DNA from 4 places in the Kroppenstedtia sanguinis genome. Region 3 is predicted to be linked to each of the others. Evidence: riboswitches for the same ligand, from Rfam matches in the RefSeq annotation. Region 3 holds a riboswitch; each other region holds the start of a gene.
The links. Region 3 has a riboswitch for S-adenosylmethionine ahead of JOD24_RS06075 (methionine ABC transporter ATP-binding protein). Riboswitches for the same ligand answer to the same signal wherever they lie in the genome.
Positions count from the first base shown of each region.

Region 1: linked by a shared signal. The riboswitch ahead of metH (methionine synthase) and the one ahead of JOD24_RS06075 (methionine ABC transporter ATP-binding protein) in region 3 are both predicted to bind S-adenosylmethionine.
Region 2: linked by a shared signal. The riboswitch ahead of JOD24_RS12935 (homoserine dehydrogenase) and the one ahead of JOD24_RS06075 (methionine ABC transporter ATP-binding protein) in region 3 are both predicted to bind S-adenosylmethionine.
Region 4: linked by a shared signal. The riboswitch ahead of JOD24_RS00785 (MFS transporter) and the one ahead of JOD24_RS06075 (methionine ABC transporter ATP-binding protein) in region 3 are both predicted to bind S-adenosylmethionine.

Region 1 covers NZ_JBNPXF010000008.1:87,714-92,558, reverse strand. The annotation lists gene JOD24_RS06885 (phospho-sugar mutase) at 1-1,481, shown strand, start outside; SAM riboswitch class I at 1,638-1,749, shown strand; gene metH (methionine synthase) at 1,825-4,845, shown strand, end outside.
Region 2 covers NZ_JBNPXF010000023.1:3,269-8,113, forward strand. The annotation lists gene JOD24_RS12915 (phosphoadenylyl-sulfate reductase) at 1-745, opposite strand, end outside; gene JOD24_RS12920 (YtoQ family protein) at 973-1,413, shown strand; gene JOD24_RS12925 (spore coat protein GerQ) at 1,466-1,777, opposite strand; gene JOD24_RS12930 (cell wall hydrolase) at 1,931-2,353, opposite strand; gene JOD24_RS12935 (homoserine dehydrogenase) at 2,504-3,793, opposite strand; SAM riboswitch class I at 3,884-3,995, opposite strand; gene JOD24_RS12940 (alpha/beta-type small acid-soluble spore protein) at 4,107-4,400, opposite strand; gene sleB (spore cortex-lytic enzyme) at 4,461-4,845, opposite strand, start outside.
Region 3 covers NZ_JBNPXF010000007.1:56,760-61,604, forward strand. The annotation lists gene JOD24_RS06055 (hypothetical protein) at 1-42, opposite strand, end outside; gene JOD24_RS06060 (YigZ family protein) at 204-842, shown strand; gene JOD24_RS06065 (MetQ/NlpA family ABC transporter substrate-binding protein) at 892-1,701, opposite strand; gene JOD24_RS06070 (methionine ABC transporter permease) at 1,720-2,376, opposite strand; gene JOD24_RS06075 (methionine ABC transporter ATP-binding protein) at 2,366-3,367, opposite strand; SAM riboswitch class I at 3,441-3,549, opposite strand; gene JOD24_RS06080 (sugar transferase) at 4,280-4,845, opposite strand, start outside.
Region 4 covers NZ_JBNPXF010000001.1:157,488-162,332, reverse strand. The annotation lists gene JOD24_RS00795 (LLM class flavin-dependent oxidoreductase) at 1-482, opposite strand, end outside; gene ssuE (NADPH-dependent FMN reductase) at 479-1,039, opposite strand; gene JOD24_RS00785 (MFS transporter) at 1,095-2,429, opposite strand; SAM riboswitch class I at 2,583-2,701, opposite strand; gene JOD24_RS00780 (FecCD family ABC transporter permease) at 2,887-3,915, opposite strand; gene JOD24_RS00775 (FecCD family ABC transporter permease) at 3,912-4,845, opposite strand, start outside.

The DNA of each region.
Region 1 (4,845 bases), on a different contig from region 3:
ATCTCTTGCAACTGGAGAACTCCCCTTCGGCAGTGATCGCCTATGACTCCAGACGCCATTCTGCGGAGTTTGCCTTGGAGGCGGCGTTGGTACTGGCCGGAAACGGGATTCGCACAAAATTGTTCAAGGAGATGAGACCCACCCCGGAGCTGTCTTTTGCCGTCCGATATTTACAGACGACGGCAGGGATTGTCATCACTGCCAGTCACAACCCGGCCCCTTATAACGGTTATAAAGTATACGGCAGGGAAGGAGGGCAGCTTCTCCCTGAGGCCGCTGCACAAGTCCTCTCATGGATTCGGCAGATCCACTCCTTCGCCGACATCCAAAAAATGACCCGCAAGGAAGCGGAAGAGAACCAGTGGCTGGAGTGGATCGGGGATGAGGTGGATGAGGCCTATCTGGAAGCGGTCACCTCCGTCAGCGTGCAACCAGAGGGAACAAGGCCTATCAAGCAACGACTAGGCATCGTATACACCCCGCTTCATGGAAGCGGGAATCTGCCCGTCCGGCAGGTTTTGCAGCGGACCGGGTTTGAACGGGTCTACGTTGTGAAAGAACAGGAGGAATCGGATCCCCTCTTTTCCACCGTGGAAACTCCCAATCCGGAAGATCCGAAGGTGCTTGCAAAGGCGATCCGGCTGGCGGAGCAGATGGAGGCAGATCTGGTGATCGGGACTGACCCCGACGCGGATCGGATCGGGGTTGCCATCTCAGACGGAAAAGGAGGGTATACCCCTCTGACGGGAAATCAGACTGGGGTCTTAATTTTTCATTACCTTCTCTCCACCATGAAGAAAAGGGGAACCCTGCCGCCTAAGGGAGCCATGGTCAAAACTGTGGTCACCGGGGAGATGGGAGCCCGGATTGCACAGATTTACGGTGTTGAGGTGTTTAATACCTTAACCGGTTTTAAATATATTGGCCAAAAAATCGAGGAATTCAGGCGAAGCGGAGACTATCAGTTTATTTTCGGATATGAGGAGAGCTGTGGCTATTTGGCTGGAACCCATGCTCGGGAAAAAGACGCCGTGGTGACGGCGATGCTCCTCTCCGAAGCGGCGGCGGAGTATCAAAGCCAAGGAAAAAGCTTATATGTAGTCCTGGAAGAATTGTATCAAACCTATGGTTACTTTGCGGAGGGCATGCAAACCCGAACATTGCAAGGGATGGAGGGGGCCCGGAAGATCCAGGAGATCATGGCGGACTGGCGACAGAATCCTCCTCAGAGAATCGCTGGTGTTCCCTTGCTTGGCATGGAGGACTTTGCACAGGGATTATACGGGCTCCCAAAGGAAAACATGCTTAAGTTTCATCTCCCCGAGGGGGCCTGGATTTGTCTGCGTCCATCGGGTACGGAACCGAAAATCAAGATCTACTTTGCCACCATCGGATCCTCCGCCCTCGAAGCCTCCCAACAGTTGCAACAGTTGATCCAAGGGGTGGGGAGGCGCATTGATGAATATTTGAGAGGATGCTAAGGAGCGGAACGTGGAAGAATAGGATCCCCCCTCATTGAGCGAATCCACATGCCTGGATCAAACTAGATATTGACAAGGATGAGTCGATTTATTATAGTTAACGGAAACTTAGGGATTGATGATTTACAATCAATCCTCACAACCGAATACTTGATTCTCTTATCAAGAGAGGCGGAGGGACTGGCCCGATGAAGCCCGGCAACCTACTGTGCATTTTGCGCGCGGTGTGGTGCCAATTCCTGCAGAGTAAATCTCTGTCAGATGAGAGACCGAATTGGAAATAGCGGACCTTTCATCTCAGAGAGATGGAAGGTTTTTTACTTTTCTGAGGGGTGAACTAGGGATGACCCGCACAGTTGGAAAAAAACCGATCCAGCAAAGGCTGAAGGAGAAGATATTGGTTCTTGACGGAGCGATGGGCACTCAATTGCAAGGGGCAGCATTAATAGCAGAAGATTTTGGAGGGGAAGAGTACGACGGTTGCAACGAATACCTCAACTTGACCCGACCGGACTTGATCCGGAGGATTCATCGAGAGTATCTGCAGGCCGGAGCCGATGTGATTGAAACCAACACCTTTGGGGCGACCCCGGTGGTGCTGGCGGAGTATGGGTTGCAGAAACAGGCAGAGGAGATCAACCGGCAGGCGGCGAGATTGGCAGTAGAAGCGGTCGCAGACTACACTACGCCGGATCATCCTCGTTATGTGGCGGGAGCTCTCGGTCCCACTACTAAGACCCTCTCTGTCACTGGGGGAGTCACCTTTGATCAGCTGGTGGATTCCTACCGGGAACAAGCCCAAGGTTTGATTCGAGGAGGAGTCGATCTTCTGTTGCTGGAGACTTCCCAGGATACCCTCAATGTGAAGGCGGCGGGAATCGGGATTCGGCAAGCCTTTGCGCAATTGGGTAGCGAAGTGCCCCTGATGATCTCCGGTACCATTGAACCCATGGGAACGATGTTGGCAGGGCAAAACGTGGAATCCTTCTATCTGTCCATTCAACACTTAAATCCCCTGACCGTAGGGTTGAACTGCGCCACGGGTCCGGAATTCATGCGGGATCACCTACGGACTCTTTCCGGGCTGGCCCATTGCGGAGTGAGTTGTTACCCCAATGCCGGACTTCCCGATGAGGAGGGGCACTACCATGAGACTCCACGAGGCCTGGCACAAAAACTGGCTGGATTTGCCGAGCAGGGTTGGATCAATGTGGCCGGGGGGTGTTGCGGGACGACGCCGGAACACATCGAGGCGATCGCGGAAACGCTGGCGGACAAGGAGCCCCGTCGTTGCAATCCTGCCCATTCCCCTGCGGTATCCGGGATTGAACCCCTTTTTCTGGAGGAGGATAACCGCCCGATTCTGGTAGGTGAGCGGACCAATGTGATTGGCTCCCGCAAGTTTCGCGACATGATCCGCGAGGGGAAGTATGAGGAAGCTTCCGGAATCGCCCGGCGGCAAGTGAAGGGAGGGGCCCAGGTGATCGATATCTGTTTGGCGGACCCAGACCGGGATGAGCTGGAGGATATGGAAGGGTTCCTTCAGTTTGCCGTCAATCAAGTGAAGGTTCCTCTGATGATCGATTCCACGGATCCCCAAGTAATCGAGGGGGCCTTGAGGTATTCCCAGGGAAAAGCGATCATCAATTCCATCAACTTAGAAAACGGAGAAGACCGTTTCCGGGAGGTGGTACCGCTCATCCACCGATACGGAGCCGCCGTGGTCGTAGGTACTATCGACGAGGAGGGAATGGCTGTCCGGGCGGAGCAAAAACTGGCCATAGCCAGACGCTCCTATGACTTGTTGGTGAACGATTACCACATTCCGCCGGAGGATATCATCTTCGATCCCCTGATCTTCCCTGTGGGAACGGGGGACCGAGCTTATATCGGAGCTGCTGGAGAAACCATTGAAGGCATCCGTCGGATCAAGAAAGAATTGCCGAAATGTAGCACCATACTCGGGGTATCCAATGTCTCCTTTGGTTTGCCCACCGCCGGCAGGGAAGTGTTGAACGCGGTCTGTCTATATCATTGCACCCGGGCGGGGTTGGACTATGCCATCGTCAATACAGAGCGGTTGGAACGTTACGCTTCGATTTCCGAAGCAGAGCGAAAACAGGCGGAGTTGTTCCTCTTCGGAACCAACGAAGAAAACTATGACGATGTTCTGGCGAAATTCGCTGGATTTTACCGGGATAAGAAGCCGACACAGAAAGAAGAAGTGCAGAGTCTCCCTCTGGAAGAACGTTTAGCCCGATATGTGGTAGAGGGAAGTAAAGACGGGCTGATTCCCGATTTGGAAAAAGCATTGCAAAAGTATAAACCGCTAGAGATCATCAACGGCCCCCTGATGAAAGGAATGGATGAGGTGGGCCGTCTGTTCAATGATAACCAGCTGATCGTGGCAGAAGTGCTCCAAAGCGCTGAAGTGATGAAGACATCGGTCACTTTTTTGGAGCCTCACATGGAGAAAACCAGTCAGGAGAGCAAGGGAAAGATCCTATTGGCCACAGTGAAGGGGGATGTTCACGATATCGGGAAAAATCTGGTGGAGATCATTTTGTCCAACAACGGTTATGATGTGATCAATTTGGGGATCAAAGTGCCTCCGGAGCGACTGATAGAAGCTTGCCGTCGGGAAAATCCGGATATGGTGGGGTTGTCCGGTCTGTTGGTCAAATCGGCTCAGCAGATGGTGCTGACCGCCCAGGACATGAAGGTGGCCCATTTGGATGTGCCTGTACTGGTGGGTGGGGCGGCTTTGACGCGAAAGTTTACCGATCAGCGGATCGCTCCTCAATATGACGGACTGGTTCTCTACGCCAAGGATGCCATGAATGGGTTGGAGTTGGCCAATCGGCTCCGGGATGGTGAAAAACGACGGCAATTGGTGGTGGAAGTGCAACAGAACCGGGAGGAGAAAGCACAAAGCCGTAGCTCGGGGACTTCGGTGCAGGAGGCGGCCGGAGGCGGCGGGGTGGCTACCTCTGTCCACGTCTCCACGGTAAACCGGGAGGCGCCGGTCTACTCTCCGCCGGATTATCGTCCTCACATCCTGCGAAATTACCCCCTCAGCCACTTGGAGCCCTACATCAACCAGCAGATGCTGTTGGGCAAACATCTAGGCTTGAAGGGAAATGTAGAGCAACTTCTGTTAGAGGGCGATCCCCGGGCAACAGACCTGAAGCGGAAATTAGACGAAATGATCGCCGAATTGCGAGGGGCGGGGGAACTCAGCGTCAACGGAATCTATCAGTTTTTTCCGGCTCAGTCCGATGGGGAGACCATCCAGATCTATGATCCGGAGTTTGCTGGAGAGAAAGTGTTGGAAACCTTCACTTTTCCCCGTCAGAGCAAATCT
Region 2 (4,845 bases), on a different contig from region 3:
GCTTTTCCGACGGGTGGAGGCCGCATTCCGTCTTGTCCATGCCGGACCAGCGGCCCGCCCGCGCATCTTCACCGGGTCGCACCTGCCGAGTGCACGGAATACACCCGATGCTGGGGTAATGACGATCATGCATCGGGTTATAGGGAATATCGTGTTCCTTGATGTAGTCCCAGACTTCCTCGCTACTCCAATAAGCTAATGGGTTCAATTTCAGTAATCCAAATTGATGATCCCATTCCACCACTTCAGTGTGAGCCCTTGTAGGGGATTGCTCCCGCCGGATTCCAGAGCACCAGACCGAGTAATTCTTGAGAAAACGGCGCAAAGGCCTTACTTTTCGAATCCCACAACAGGTATTGGGGTCTCGTTTCCACAGTTCTTCTCCCCAAAGACGGGCCTGTTCTTCCAAACTGCTTTCTGGGCGAACCCGGATAAAGGATTTGCCCAATACTTTGGCCAACCGATCCCGCGTCTCATAAGTTTCCGGAAATAAAAGGTCAGTATCCAGATAAAAGATATCCGTCTCTGGTGCAACTCGGTGCAACATGTGAACCAACGCTACATCTTCATAACCAAAACTGCAAGCCAACGTCATCGATTTTCCGAATCGCTTTGCACCCCATTGCAAGACTTCCCACGGTTTTTTGCCTCGGAACTCTTCAGATGCCAGTCGAATCTCTTCAGATGTCAGTGATCCTTCCCCGGTACTCTGGGGGGAATAATTGTCATCAGTTTGGTTGGACATTTCTTTCCCTCCTCCCTTCCTTCCATATTCGAATCGGCGTCAATTGGTCACATATCCCACACAAAAAAAACACCCTCCCATCAGGAAAGTGATTTCAAAGAGCCCTCTTTCCTTACCTACGTGCGTAAACCTGCCTACACCCGATGAGAAAGACCCTCGTCTCCTTCATCTGATACAATAGCTTTGACAAATCTCACTCAAGTCCATGTGAAAGGAGACTGGTGGATATGGAGCTGGTGGTTTATCTGGCCGGACAAATCCATGACGACTGGCGGGAGGAACTGCGGCAAAAGGTAAGAGAACGAGGGCTCCCCATCCTATTCAAAGGACCCCAGGAAAATCATGACCGCTCAGATGATATCGGAGAGAAAATCAAAGGGAAACAACCGGATCCTGTCTTTCGTGACCAGGCAGCCTCCGAATTCAACAACCTCCGCACCCGTGTCTGGATGGAAAAAGCAGATGTAGTGATCGCCCTCTTCGGAGAAAAATATCGCCAATGGAACACAGCCATGGATGCCACCATCGCTATTCAATCGGGAAAGCCCTTAATCCTCGTCCGTCCTGAAGGATTGATCCATCCTCTAAAAGAGCTGGCGCAACGGGCACAGGTAGTCGTTGAAACACCGGAGCAGGCTTTGGAGGCCCTGGCCTACATTTTGGAATGAATCAGCTGACACCGGTTTCCAGGAACCGGTGTCTTTTCATGGGGGAACTGACTCATCTTTGGGGCCGGGCTAGATTGGCTGGCCCACTTTCGAAAATGTAATAGTCAATATTGATATTCATAAAGATCATATCTTTTCCTGTCTTTTGGTCCCTAAGCAAAAGGAAATCCCGTCCCACCTCCCGCAACACTCCTGTGACCACCATCGCATTCCACTGATTATTGTTTTCATAGGTCAGGTGCAGAGTGATCTCTTTCCCGATGTTTCGATTCAAAACATCTTCCGTGTACACTCGTTCTGTCCGCCGTTGAGGGGTCTCATTGGCGGCAGAAGTGTAAAAGGGCGGTTGTTGCCAATAATACATCGAATTCTCTCCCTTCCTTCTTTATAAATCCCCATCTGGGACTGGACATCGGGGTAAAGGTTTTCTTATTCCTTGGTGGAACCCTGTTTCCAGACGCAGGCGTGTCTCGTCATTGAGAAGGGGAAGACTGTGTGACAAAAGGTTCAACACATCCTAATAGACATCGGGGCACTCCTGGGGGGTGGGAATGTAGAAACAGTGGGACTTGTATTGTCCGCTGTTACTCTGGTTATACCAGGTCCCAGGACAGGTGCCTACCGGGCGGAAAAACCAAAGGGCATTGGTTGCCGGGTCCCTTCGTTCACCCTGAATGACCCGCTGGGCTAACCGAATGTCCCGCTCCCGAGCCTTTTGATAAAAATAAGACGATTGCACCGCTTCAAATCCTCCCGGTGACTGAAAGATCATCTGTTGCAGGGTCCGAATGTCTTCAAAGTCGAGACATCCGGCAACCACTCGGTTTACTCCGACGATGCCCACCAGGATCATCCCTGTTTCCCCTTCTCCCTCCGCTTCTGCCCGCATCAAACGTCCCAACAATGCGGTCTGTTTCCTATTCGTCCGGATTCTGGCCATCGCTGTCACCTCATTCTCCTCCACATCTATTCGTATTTTCATAAAAAAAGAACCGGCAACGCCGGTTTCGTGATCCTAAAATCAAATGAGGAGTCCGTTCATTTGAGAGTCCCTGTCTCTGTAATCCCCCCACTCCAAAGGATGGAGGGTTCAGACGACACCCTCCATTTCCGGTTGCTGCTCCTGACAAAGACCTCCGCCTTGGACGGGGCGGGAGACAATCTGGGAAAGCTCCAGCCCCAGCTCCGTCACCACAACCGAGGTATGGGAAGGGTCCCAACGGCGCAGGATGAAAGCCACCCCGCCACGGGCAGAGACAACGTCCACCACCTCCAGCCCTATCCTCTCCAGTTTTTGGCGTAACTTCTCCGGTTCTGGCACCTCCCCTTCACGTAGCTTCATAAAGAGAAATCGGCTTCCCCCTGCTTCCCCTGCAGGCAGAAGCATAGAATCCGACAAAGGCAACTTGGGAGACGGAAGGCGAAACAGATTGCTCAAATCCTCCACCACTGCGCTAGCAGTTGGCCTCTCTCCGGCTCCCCGTCCCACCAAGGTCACATCCCCAACAACATCTCCCTCCAGATGGATCGCGTTATACACACCTTCTACCCCGGCCAAAGGATGGGATATGGGCAACAAAGAGGGGCTCACGCCGAGACTGACCGGTCCTTTCTCCCCGTATTGTTCACCTGTCGCCAACAGCTTTACGACATAACCCAGCCTTTGGGCAAGTTCCAACTCCTCTGGTGTAATGTCCCGAATTCCCTCTCGGAGGATCTGCTGCACCGAAACCTGTGTCTCAAAAGCGAGTCGACAAAGAATCGCCAATTTGTAGACAGCGTCAAATCCATCCACATCCGCTGCGGGATCCGCCTCGGCATATCCCTTCTGTTGCGCTTCTGCCAGCACTTCCTCAAAAGAGGCTCCTTCCCGGGCCATCCGAGTCAAAATATAATTGGTAGTCCCATTGAGAATTCCCGTAATCCGTTGCACACGGTTGGCCTTCAAGAAATATCCCATCGTCCCCAATACAGGGATGCCGCCTCCCACACTGGCTTCATACAAAATTTGAACCTGATGGTGCCGAGCCAAGCGCTCCAGTTGCACCCCATGTTTGGCCATCAATTCTTTGTTGGCGGTCACCACGTGGCACCCCGCCTCCAACGCTCGTTCCACATACATCCGTGCTGGCTCCGTTCCACCGATGGCCTCTACGATCACCTCCACCCCGGATTCCAAGACCCGGTCAAAATCCGTGGTGATCAACGGTTGCACTCCCTCGATTGAACGTTCCTTCTCCTTTTCTTTCACCAGAATGGATCGGACCTCAAATAACGTTTCCGTTCTTTTCAGAATCACATCCTCTTGGCTTCGCAACGTTTTGTAAACACCGCCGCCGACTGTGCCAAACCCCAACAGCCCTACACCGATTCGCTTCATCTCCGATTCCTCCTTTGAAAATGGAAAAACCCCCTCAGGATGGAGAGGGGGTGGACCGCAGCGGATCAATATCGCCGAAATTCATCCCACTCCCTATCTCTCAACGCTTAGGCGTTGCAGGATTTGGCACCTTGCCTGCAAAATTGCGCAAGCGGGTTGCCGGGTTTCATCGGGCCAGTCCCTCCACCACTCTGGATAACGAGTAGAATCCGTTTTCGATTGTAATTAGAGTCTATTATGTAACAGGAGTGATCCGGGTGTCAAACCTTTTTCCATGAGCCTAAAACGGCCCCCTTCAGGGGACCGTCTACATTCACTTTCGACGGGTCAGTTCTTCTTGGGCCATTTGAACCAGTTCTTTCACCATTTGCCCACCCACTGGTCCACCCATCTTACCCGCCTCAGAGGTTTTCATATCCCCGTTGGATCCTCCGGGGCGATATGAAACCCCTGCTTGCCGGGCCATTTCCATTTTTGCATCCACAGGACCCTGGACCTGCTTTCCGGTCTGCTGCTTCAACACCCATGCTTTCAAACGATCCATCTCTTCTCGCGCTTCCGGTACCAACAATTGACGGTTCCGTCGTCTCCGTGAAATGAAGCTCACCTCCTTTCTCCCTTAGCTTCCCCAAAGAAAAAAGCTGTCCCTCAGGACAGCTGCCATCATTTATTTAGTAAAGATGTGTTTTCCGATTTTGTGGATCTGTGGACGGCTCCAAATCCATTTGGAGGTAGCTGTATCCGGGTTGAAATAATACAGGGCATGACTCGAAGGGTCCCAACCTTTGGCGGCATCTTCCACCGCTTTTTTCGCATCGCTATCCGGGTTCATCCAGATTTGGCCATCGTCCACTGCTGTGAACGCTCCCTTCTGCATAATGACACCCTTAGCGGTGTTCGGGAATTTATCGGACTGCATCCGGTTGATGATGACTGAAGCTACTGCTACCTGTCCTTTGTAGGGTTCCCCACGAGCTTCACTGTAAACAGCCCGCGCCATCCACTGTCGGTCTTCCTGGCTCAGGGAGACTTTGTCCTTAGTAGCTGCTTTG
Region 3 (4,845 bases):
CAGACACGCTTCATAAACAGGCAAAATACCGATGGTATACAAAAGAATCCACCCTTTCAGCGGACAAGCATCCGTTAATGATTCAAAGAATACACAGGGAGAATCCAATTGACCAGCCCTTCGACAAAGGTTGCCAAAAGGTTTTCCCAGTTCCCTCCAACTCCGAAGGGGATCCTTACTTCGACAAGAGAGGAGGCATTCCGTTGCAAAAGCCGTCCCAATACTTCACCGTGAAGGGAGCTGGACAGGCGGAGATCCACATCCAAAAATCCCACTTTATCTGCCGTGTAAACCGTGTCGAATCAGAAGCAGAAGCCGTCGCCTGGATCACGGAAATCTCCAAGCGTCACTGGGATGCCACCCATAACTGTTATGCCTACTCCGTGTTGGGAGAGAGTAAAGCAGAAAAGTCCTCCGACGACGGGGAACCTGGCGGCACAGCCGGCCGCCCCATCTTGGAAGTGATCAAGGCACGGAAACTGTTCAACACCGCCGTGGTGGTCACCCGTTACTTCGGCGGAATCAAACTGGGGGCCGGAGGGTTGGTCCGTGCCTACAGTCAATCGGCTTCCACCGGCTTGGATGCCGCCGGAACACTGAACTGGCTACTACACAGCCAGATGGAGATTACAGTGGACTATGCTGCCATGGGAAAAGTGGAGCATGCACTTCGATCCATGGAGGTTGAAGTGGAATCTCCCCGCTTCGACGAGCAGGTTCACTGGAGAGTCTGGGTCCCCGTCGGTCAGGAATCATCGATCAAAGAGAGGGTGGCAGAGTGGACCCATGGTCGGGGACGGGTCACCCTTCGCGGTGTAGAGCACCGTCCCATGGAAGTATAAGAAAACCCTCCCTAGCTCATCAGATGAGCCGGGGAGGGTTTGGGTTTCTTCAGAATGCCGGGACCACAGCCCCTTTGTATTTTTTCTCTATGAACTTGGCCACTTTGGGCGAGGTAAGCGCTTTAGCCAATTCCTGGATAGCTTGGTCTTTCTCGTTCCCCTCTTTAACCGCCAGAACATTGACATATGGGGATTCTTTTCCTTCTATGATCAAAGCATCCTCCATCGGGTTCAGCTTGGCTTGAAGTGCATAATTGGTGTTGATCGCCGCTGCATCCACTTGGTCCAGCACTCGGGGAAGTGTAGCTGCTTCCAGAGGTTTAAATTTCAGCTTTTTCGGATTGTCGGCGATATCCTTGACGGATTTTTCTCCATCACCTGACTTCAGTTTGAGCAAGCCCTCATGTTCCAACAGCAGCAATACCCGTGTGACCTCACTGGTTCCATTAGGCAAAGCGATGGTGGATCCTTTTTTCAGTTGGGAAATTTTATCGATCTTTTCCGAGTATAAACCGATCGGTTCGATATGAACCCCTACTACCTTCTTCAAGTGCCAGCCCCGTTCTTTATTGGAGGTCTCCATCCACGGGATATGCTGGAAAAAATTTGCGTCCAACTGCTCCTCTTCCACCCCTTTGTTGGGAGTGACATAATCCTGGAGCACTTTCACTTCCAGCTGAATCCCCTTTTTCTCCAGATCCGGCTTCACCTGATTCAGAATTTCAGCGTGAGGCACCTGGGAGGCACCCACCTTGAGAATCTGTTTCTCATCGGTTCCTCCCGTTTCCGAACCACCACAGGCCGTCAGGGCCAGGACCAAAGATAAGGCCAAAAGTAACAATGACCATCCTTTTCTCATCATGTTTCCCCCGTTCTTTTATCGTTTATCCAAACGACGGGATACCCAATCTCCACACCATTGAACCAATTGAACCATCAAGATCAGGAGAATCCCGCAGACATATAGCATGCCATCGTTGAAAGATTGGAATCCGTAGCGAAAAGCGGCGTCCCCGAGACCGCCACCACCGACCACACCAGCCATCGCCGAGAAACTGACCAGGGTCACACAAGTGACGGTTAGCCCTGAGACGAGAGCAGGAATCGCTTCTGGAATCAAGACGCGTCTGATCACCTGAAAGCGAGTCGTCCCCATAGATCTGGCCGCCTCCACCACTCCTTTGTCCACCTCTCGCAAGGCGGTTTCCACCATTCTGGCGTAGAAAGGAGCGGCACCGGCAATCAAGGGAATGGTGGCTGCAGTCGGCCCCAGACTGGTCCCCACTAGAAATTGTGCCAGGGGAAACAGAAACAGCACGAGCACAATAAAAGGAACTGCCCGGAAGATATTCACAATGGCAGACACCACTTTTTGCAACCAAGGTTGATCCCAAAGATTTCCTCGCTCGGTCACCACTAATAGGACTCCCAGCGGAATCCCGAACAGGGCCGTAAAGAAGGTGGAAATGCCCACCATATAAGCAGTTTCTCCTGTGGCCTGCCACACGGACGGCCAATCCACTTCATGAAACATGTGCCTTCCCCTCCACCAATTCCACATCTTCTCCGATTTGGTTGAGGAGACGATTCACTTCCCCCGGCTCCCCACTGATTTGGACGGAGATCCGTCCGCTTTCATCCACTTCCCCATCTAGGCTCCGGAGGGTCACCCGGGAACTACTGACAGCAGGGCTCAGGATTTTCCACACTTGATCCCAGCGGGGAAAATCACAGCGAATCACGGTCTTTCCAGGGGAAGGGGAGTCCTGTACGCCCGTCCTTTCCACCCGCAGTTGTTGGACAAATTGGCGGATCAGGGAATGACTGGGCTGTTTGAACACCGAGTCTACCTCCCCGGATTCCACGATCCGTCCGTCATCCATCACGGCTACTCGGTGGCAGATCGATTTCACCACACTCATCTCGTGAGTAATCAACAGCAAAGAGATGCCTGTATCCCGGTTGATCTCCTTGAGTAGTCCCAAAATGGATGAAGTGGTCTCCGGATCGAGAGCGGATGTGGCTTCGTCACACAGCAAAACGTGGGGATCGTTCGCCAAAGCCCGCGCGATACCGACCCGCTGTTTTTGCCCCCCAGAGAGTTGGGCGGGATAAGCTTCCGCCCGGTTCGCCAGACCTACCCGTTCCAAAAGGGCATCCACTTTATGACGAACTTCCTGTTTCGGCCGGCCCGCCACCTCAAGAGGAAATGCTACATTCTCCCGGACTGTGCGCGACCAGAGCAAATTAAAATGTTGGAAGATCATTCCGATTTTCATACGGGCGGCTCGCAGTTCCTTCTCTCCAAGGTTGGAGATCAGTTGCCCATCCACACGGACCTCTCCACGGGTGGGGGTCTCCAGTCCGTTCACCAGCCGCAACAAGGTGCTCTTGCCTGCACCGCTGCGACCGACGATCCCGAAAATCTCACCCTTTTGCACCTCGAGATCCACATCGGTCAATGCCTGCACCGGTTCGTTATCTCTCAGGGTAAAGGATTTACTCACGTTCTTCAGTTGGATCACGTACATCACCACCCCATATAAAAAGTCCTTTCCTCAGACAAGGAAAGGACCGATTTGCGATCACGGATCCTTCCTCTCATCTGTCAGAACCTTCAAGTTCTGCAGGAATTGGCACCTTAACCATCAAATCGGTCGGTTGCCGGGCTTCATCGGGCCAGTCCCTCCACCTCTCTTGATAAGAGAAAAGCGATGTATTCAAATGTTAGATGTGATGATATCATGACCCACCCATCACGTCAACGGAAGATATTCCCTCCCTGGGATCAGGGCTGTTGATTAATCCCAAAGTGGATGATAGGAACGAAACGATCCTTTCGCTCTTCCTATTGCCCCCCATCGTAAAATATGGCTTGAGGGGACGAGGATATGGTGAGATAGCTACGATCTCTTGCAAAGAACGATAGCGAGACCCGGGAGCGGAAAGCGACCCTGGCGAGACTTGTGCCCTATGGGTGCAAAGGCGAATCAAAGCCCCACCATCCTGACCTTAGTTCCTGCCTAAAATATGGCTAATCAACACGCCTGCCCTGGGATATAGTTACTAACAGAACCAACCCTCACCCCGCACTGCCTACTGTTTCAGATGTTTTTCGGGAGATTACATTTACTTTACATTTGCGCCGAAAATCACTAATCCGGCGGCAGATCTCTTATAATAAAGATATCAAAGGAGTATGGGAGGTGCCCCAGATGAACTCACCCGCAGTTGGCAAACCCTTTTGGTTGGGCATTTTCAACGCAGCGTGTTTGAGTGTCCCGCTGTGGTTGCTCTTGTATCTGTCCCTGCGTCTGATGTTCTAATGGGAGCCACATTCCATACCCATGCTTCAGATGCTTCTGTTCCCATTCCCATTCCATATAAACATTGCAAAAGGGTTGCCTATGTGGCAACCCCCTTTTTTTCCGTTCCATTTATCTGGCACCGCTTCCCGACAGAACCACCCAAACCGTGCGCCATAAAATTTTCATATCCAAGGCAAGGGACTGACTGCGGATATAGTACATATCCAACTGGAATTTTTCCTCTGGAGTTGACTCATACCCTCCGTTCACCTGTGCCCATCCCGTCAATCCCGGCTTCACTGATAAGCGCTGTTTGAAGCCCGGAATCTCCTGGGAAAACTTCTCGGTAAAGACATGGCGCTCCGGCCGAGGGCCAATCAGACTCATATCCCCTCGCAACACATTGATCAACTGGGGAACTTCATCAATCCGGGTCTTACGGATGAACTTTCCGACGCGTGTGACCCGGGGATCATTTTTGGCCGCCCATTGCGGTCCGTTTTTCTCCGCATCGGTCCGCATGGAACGCAACTTGTACACATGAAAGCGACTTCCATTCAGCCCCACCCGTTCCTGGGAATACAAAACAGGACCCCTGGATTCCAACCGGATCGCAAGTGCCGTCAGCACCAGCACCGGTAGAATGAAGATCAGTAGAGCAATGGAGAAGACCACTTCAAACCCTCTTTTAAGGA
Region 4 (4,845 bases), on a different contig from region 3:
GCCCGGTCATATCGCTCATCATGGGGAAGCCGTCCCGCAAGCCCCAGGTTGACCGCTTCACTCTCCAGATAAGAGGTTACGATATTCCAGGCTATCCGCCCCTCGGTCAAATGATCCAAAGTGGATAATTGCCTCGCTAGCATATAAGGCTGGGCATAGGTGGCCGAAATGGTGGGGGCAAATCCGAGATGTTCCGTCACGGCGGCCATGGCAGAGATGGGAAGCAACGGTTCATGCATCGGGAATTGTACCCCGCGCTGAACAGCTGGCTTATGGCTACGGTCGTAAACGCTGTAGGTTCCATAGACATCGGCGATGAACAGGGCATCAAACTTTCCCCGCTCCAAAATTTGGGCCATCTCTGTCCAATAGCTCAGGCTCCCATGCTGATGTCCCTGATCTGCTGGATGTTTCCACAGACCTGTGGAATGGGGGGCAACAGAATTCTGGGTAAAACCATTAAAATGAATCGTCTTTTTCATTTGGAGTCCCTCCAACCATTTATTTTTTTCGATTCTTGAACCTCTTGAACGAACCGGTACAATTCAGATTTCAGGCGGCACAGCGCTCCTGGATCCAGAATCGGGTTTCTTTCCTTTTCTCGATCTACCTGATGATCCAACAGATAAACCCCTTGTGAGTTTTTCGCTTTCATAGTGGCCAACAAGGGCTTTAACGCGTATTCGATCGTCAGTAGATGGGCCATGCTCCCTCCGGTCATGAGGGGAAAGGTGGGGGTATCTTTTAAAATATCCTGGGGCAATAAATCGAGCAAAGCCTTGAGCACTCCCGGATAAGAAGCCTTGTAGACCGGGGCGGCGATCATCAGCCCGCGAGCCTCTCGGATAGAGGTTGCCAGAGCTTCAATCTGCGGGCTGTCGAAGCGTGCGTAGACCAGATCCTCCGGCGCAAAGTTGCGAACCGAAATCCGCGTAGTGGATAACCCTTCTCTCTCCACTAGATAACATAGGAATCTAAGGACGCAGTCGGTTCTTGAATGTTCCGACGGGCTTCCCGATAGGGCTATAATTTCACTCATTCTACCTTCACCCCAGTATTTTTTAACCCGAGTTGCCTCAGGCAATTTACAAACTTTAAGTCAAGGAGTCGCGATAGGTTTCACGAGCAAACAGCGTGGCAATCAGACTGAGCACTCCCAGTACAGTCAGATAAATCGCAATGGGCCAACTCTCCCCATGAAATCCCGCCAATAGGGAGGAAGCAATGATCGGTGACAAACCGCCTGACAAGACGGCTCCGATCTGATAACCGATCGAGGCTCCGCTCAGTCGCACCTGGGTGCCGAATAGTTCGGAGTAGTAAACAGCCTGAGGACCGTAGATGGCATCGTGTAAGATATTCAATCCGAGCACCACGCCGATAGTGATCCAAAGGACGGAACCGGTGTCCACCAACCAAAAAAAGGGGAAGATGAACAACATGGATGCGATCACCCCAAATAGATATACCGGCTTGCGCCCGATCCGGTCAGATGCATAGGACCACAGGGGCAGAGTGATCAAGCCGACGACAGATGAGATCATGATCGCATTCAATCCGACAGAAGAATCCATCTGGAGTGTTTCCGCGAGATAGCTGAGCAAAAACACACTATAGATGTAGAATAATGCGTTCTGCAACAATTTCATGCCGATCGTCAATAACAACGGTTTTTTCTCCTCACGCCATACCGTCCGCACCGGATGAGTGTCCACCTGAGGCTGTTCCGCCCGCTGTTTTAAATACACTGGTGACTCACTCAGTTTCCAGCGGACATAGACTCCGATCAGAACGAGCACTGCGCTCAGCAGAAAGGGAAGTCGCCATCCCCAAGCCAGGAAAGCCTCCTCGGACAATTGGTTGGAGAAGAGAGAAAACACCAGTGTGGACAAGAGCAACCCCACCGGCACTCCCAACTGAGGAAAGCTCCCATAAAATCCGCGCTTCCCAGGTGGAGCATGTTCCACGGTCATTACCACGGCCGCCCCCCATTCCCCGCCGACTGCGAAACCCTGAATTAAACGGAGGAGACTGAGCAAAAGCGGAGCGCCGATGCCGATCGATTGGTGAGTGGGCAGCAGACCGATTAGAAAGGTGGCCGCCCCCATCACGAGGAGGGAGAGCATCAGAACGTTCCTCCGTCCCACCCGGTCCCCGAAATGCCCAAAAACGGCGCTTCCCAGCGGACGAGCAATAAATCCGACGGCATAAGTGGTAAAAGCTGCGATGGTACCGTACAGCGGATCAATAGTGGGAAAAAATAAGGCGGGGAAGATCAGAGCAGCGGAGGACCCGTACAGATAGAAGTCATACCACTCGATACTGGTTCCGATAAAACTGGCCCAGGCCACCTTGCGATACTCTTTGGATTGGATTTCATTTTCTGCTCTTGGCTCGGAAGCCTCTGTTTCAACGACTGTACTGCTCAACCGAATCCCTCCTCACATTCATAACTAAACGCATGTGTTTAGTATGTTTTATAGATAAAATGAACATCCTAGGTGCGAGAGTTGCCCGCATCCCACCTGATCGGAACTAAAAAACCTCTTCCTAAGGAAGAGGTTTAGTTGTAATTCCGCTCTTCCTTATCTTCCAGACCCTTGCAGGCCTGCTGGACTTGGCACCTTTTTATTCGGATCAAACGAATAAAGGTTGCCGCGGGATCATCGGACCAGATTCCTCCCCCGACTCGTGATAAGGATGTTCTGATATGAATTTGTGATTTAACCCTAAACGAAAACGACTGTTCTGTCAAGATAAATTATACTAAAAAGAAAAAAGGGGATTCAGGGCTGTTGATTAATCCTGGTCCCGATCGGTACATCGGAACGGGGGTGAACACGATCTCCCTATCCAAAACAACCCGCCTGGAGGATTCCATATGACTCATCTCTCTCCCCAGCGATTCGTCCTTTTGAACAACAGATAGAGAAAATAAGGCGCACCAATAATCGATACGATCACTCCCGCAGGGACCCCCTCCGGCCCGACCAAGTTTCTTCCGATGGTATCCGCCGTCAGCAATAGCCAGCCACCGAGCAACAGACAGATCGGCAAATACAATTGTGCCCGATGTCCGATAATGGCTTTGGCCAAATGAGGTGCCATCAGGCCTACGAAGGCGATGCCTCCGGTCACCGAGGTGGCTGCAGCCGCCAAGGCGACCGCCGCCAGCAAGAGAAGGAGGCGCTCTCGGTTCACCCGCAACCCTACTCCAATCCCCACCGGTTCATCCATGGAGAGGAGATTGAGCGGGTTCGATTTGACCCAGACAAAAGGGACCAAGATCAAGAGCCACGGCAAAATCGCCCACACAAAGGGCCAATCGACTCCCCAAACGGATCCAGCCAGCCATTTCGCGATAAAATCCACTTTTTCCTGTTCCGCTGAGGAGATGAGGATGGTCATCACCCCTGAGAGCGTGGTGGAAAATCCCACCCCAATCAGGATCAGGCGGATCGGTTGCAACCCAGTACGTTTTTCGTAAGCCAGCCCATAAATGATTAAAGACGTCACCAACGCCCCCACAAAAGCGATGAAGGGAATGGCATAGGCAAAGTTCCCCACCTCCAGCGGGGCAAATAAAAAGAAGACGGCGATGGCCACACCGGCACCTGAGTTAATGCCGATTATCCCCGGATCCGCCAGATCATTGCGAGCCACCGATTGTAAGACTCCGCCGGACAAGGCGAGAGCCATCCCGGCCAACAGGGTGATCAGCAGACGAGGCAGGCGAAGGGAAAAGAGGATGAACTCTTCTTTAAAACTCCCTTGACCGAACAAAGTGGGAATCAGACGATCATAAGATAGCGAAGCGGGTCCCCACCCCATGCTGATCCATGCTGTGAGTACAATCAGAGCAAACAGCATATAAATCCAATACTTTTGCTTGCGACGCGTGGAAGTTGGGATCACGAGAACGCCCGACCCCCTTTACGGACAATGACGAGAAAGAAGGGAAGTCCGATCATAGCGATGATCGCCACCACCGGAGTTTCATAGGGAGCCTGAAGCGTTCGTCCCAGTGTGTCCGCCAGTAACATAAAGGTAGCCCCGATGATAGCCGCAGAGGGAATGATCAGACGGTAATCCGCGCCCACGATGGCTCGTACCAAATGGGGAACCACCAGGCCTACAAAAACCAAGTTCCCAGCCAGTGATACAGAGGATCCTGCCAATAAAATGGTGACAACAAAGAGAATCCCTTTGATGTATTGCGTTTTTTGTCCCAAACCGACTGCCACCTCTTCATCCAGACTGAGAATGGTCAGCTGACGGGAATAGTAAATCGCGACAAGGATCCCGATGAAGATAACCGGCATCACCCATAAAATCTGAGTCCATGTAGTTCCGATCAGTCCACCAGCGGTCCACATGGAGACATCCTTGGAAATTTTAAAAACCAGGGAGACTCCTTCTGAAACTGCAACTAAAAATGTAGAAACCGCCGCCCCTGCCAAAACGAGACGAGAGGGGGAAGACCCCCCCTTTTGCAGGGAACCCAAACCAAAAACGACTGCCGAAGCCAACCCGGCTCCGATGAAGCAAGCGATCATGATTCCAAAATAGTCGAGGCCTGGAAAGCATGCCATGGCAATGGCCAAGGCGGCATTTGCGCCGGCTGTCAGACCCAGCAGTCCGGGATCCGCCAGCGGATTTCGTGAGATACCCTGCATAATTGCCCCCGATACGGCTAAAGCGGCACCTACCCCGATGGCAGCCACTTCTCGGGGAAAGCGGATCTCCCGCAAGATGTCCATTTTTTTTGTTTCAGAAGAAGTGAGCGCCAGCCATACATCCCAGATCGTCGTATCTGCAGCTCCCCACACCACCGCTCCAAAAAAC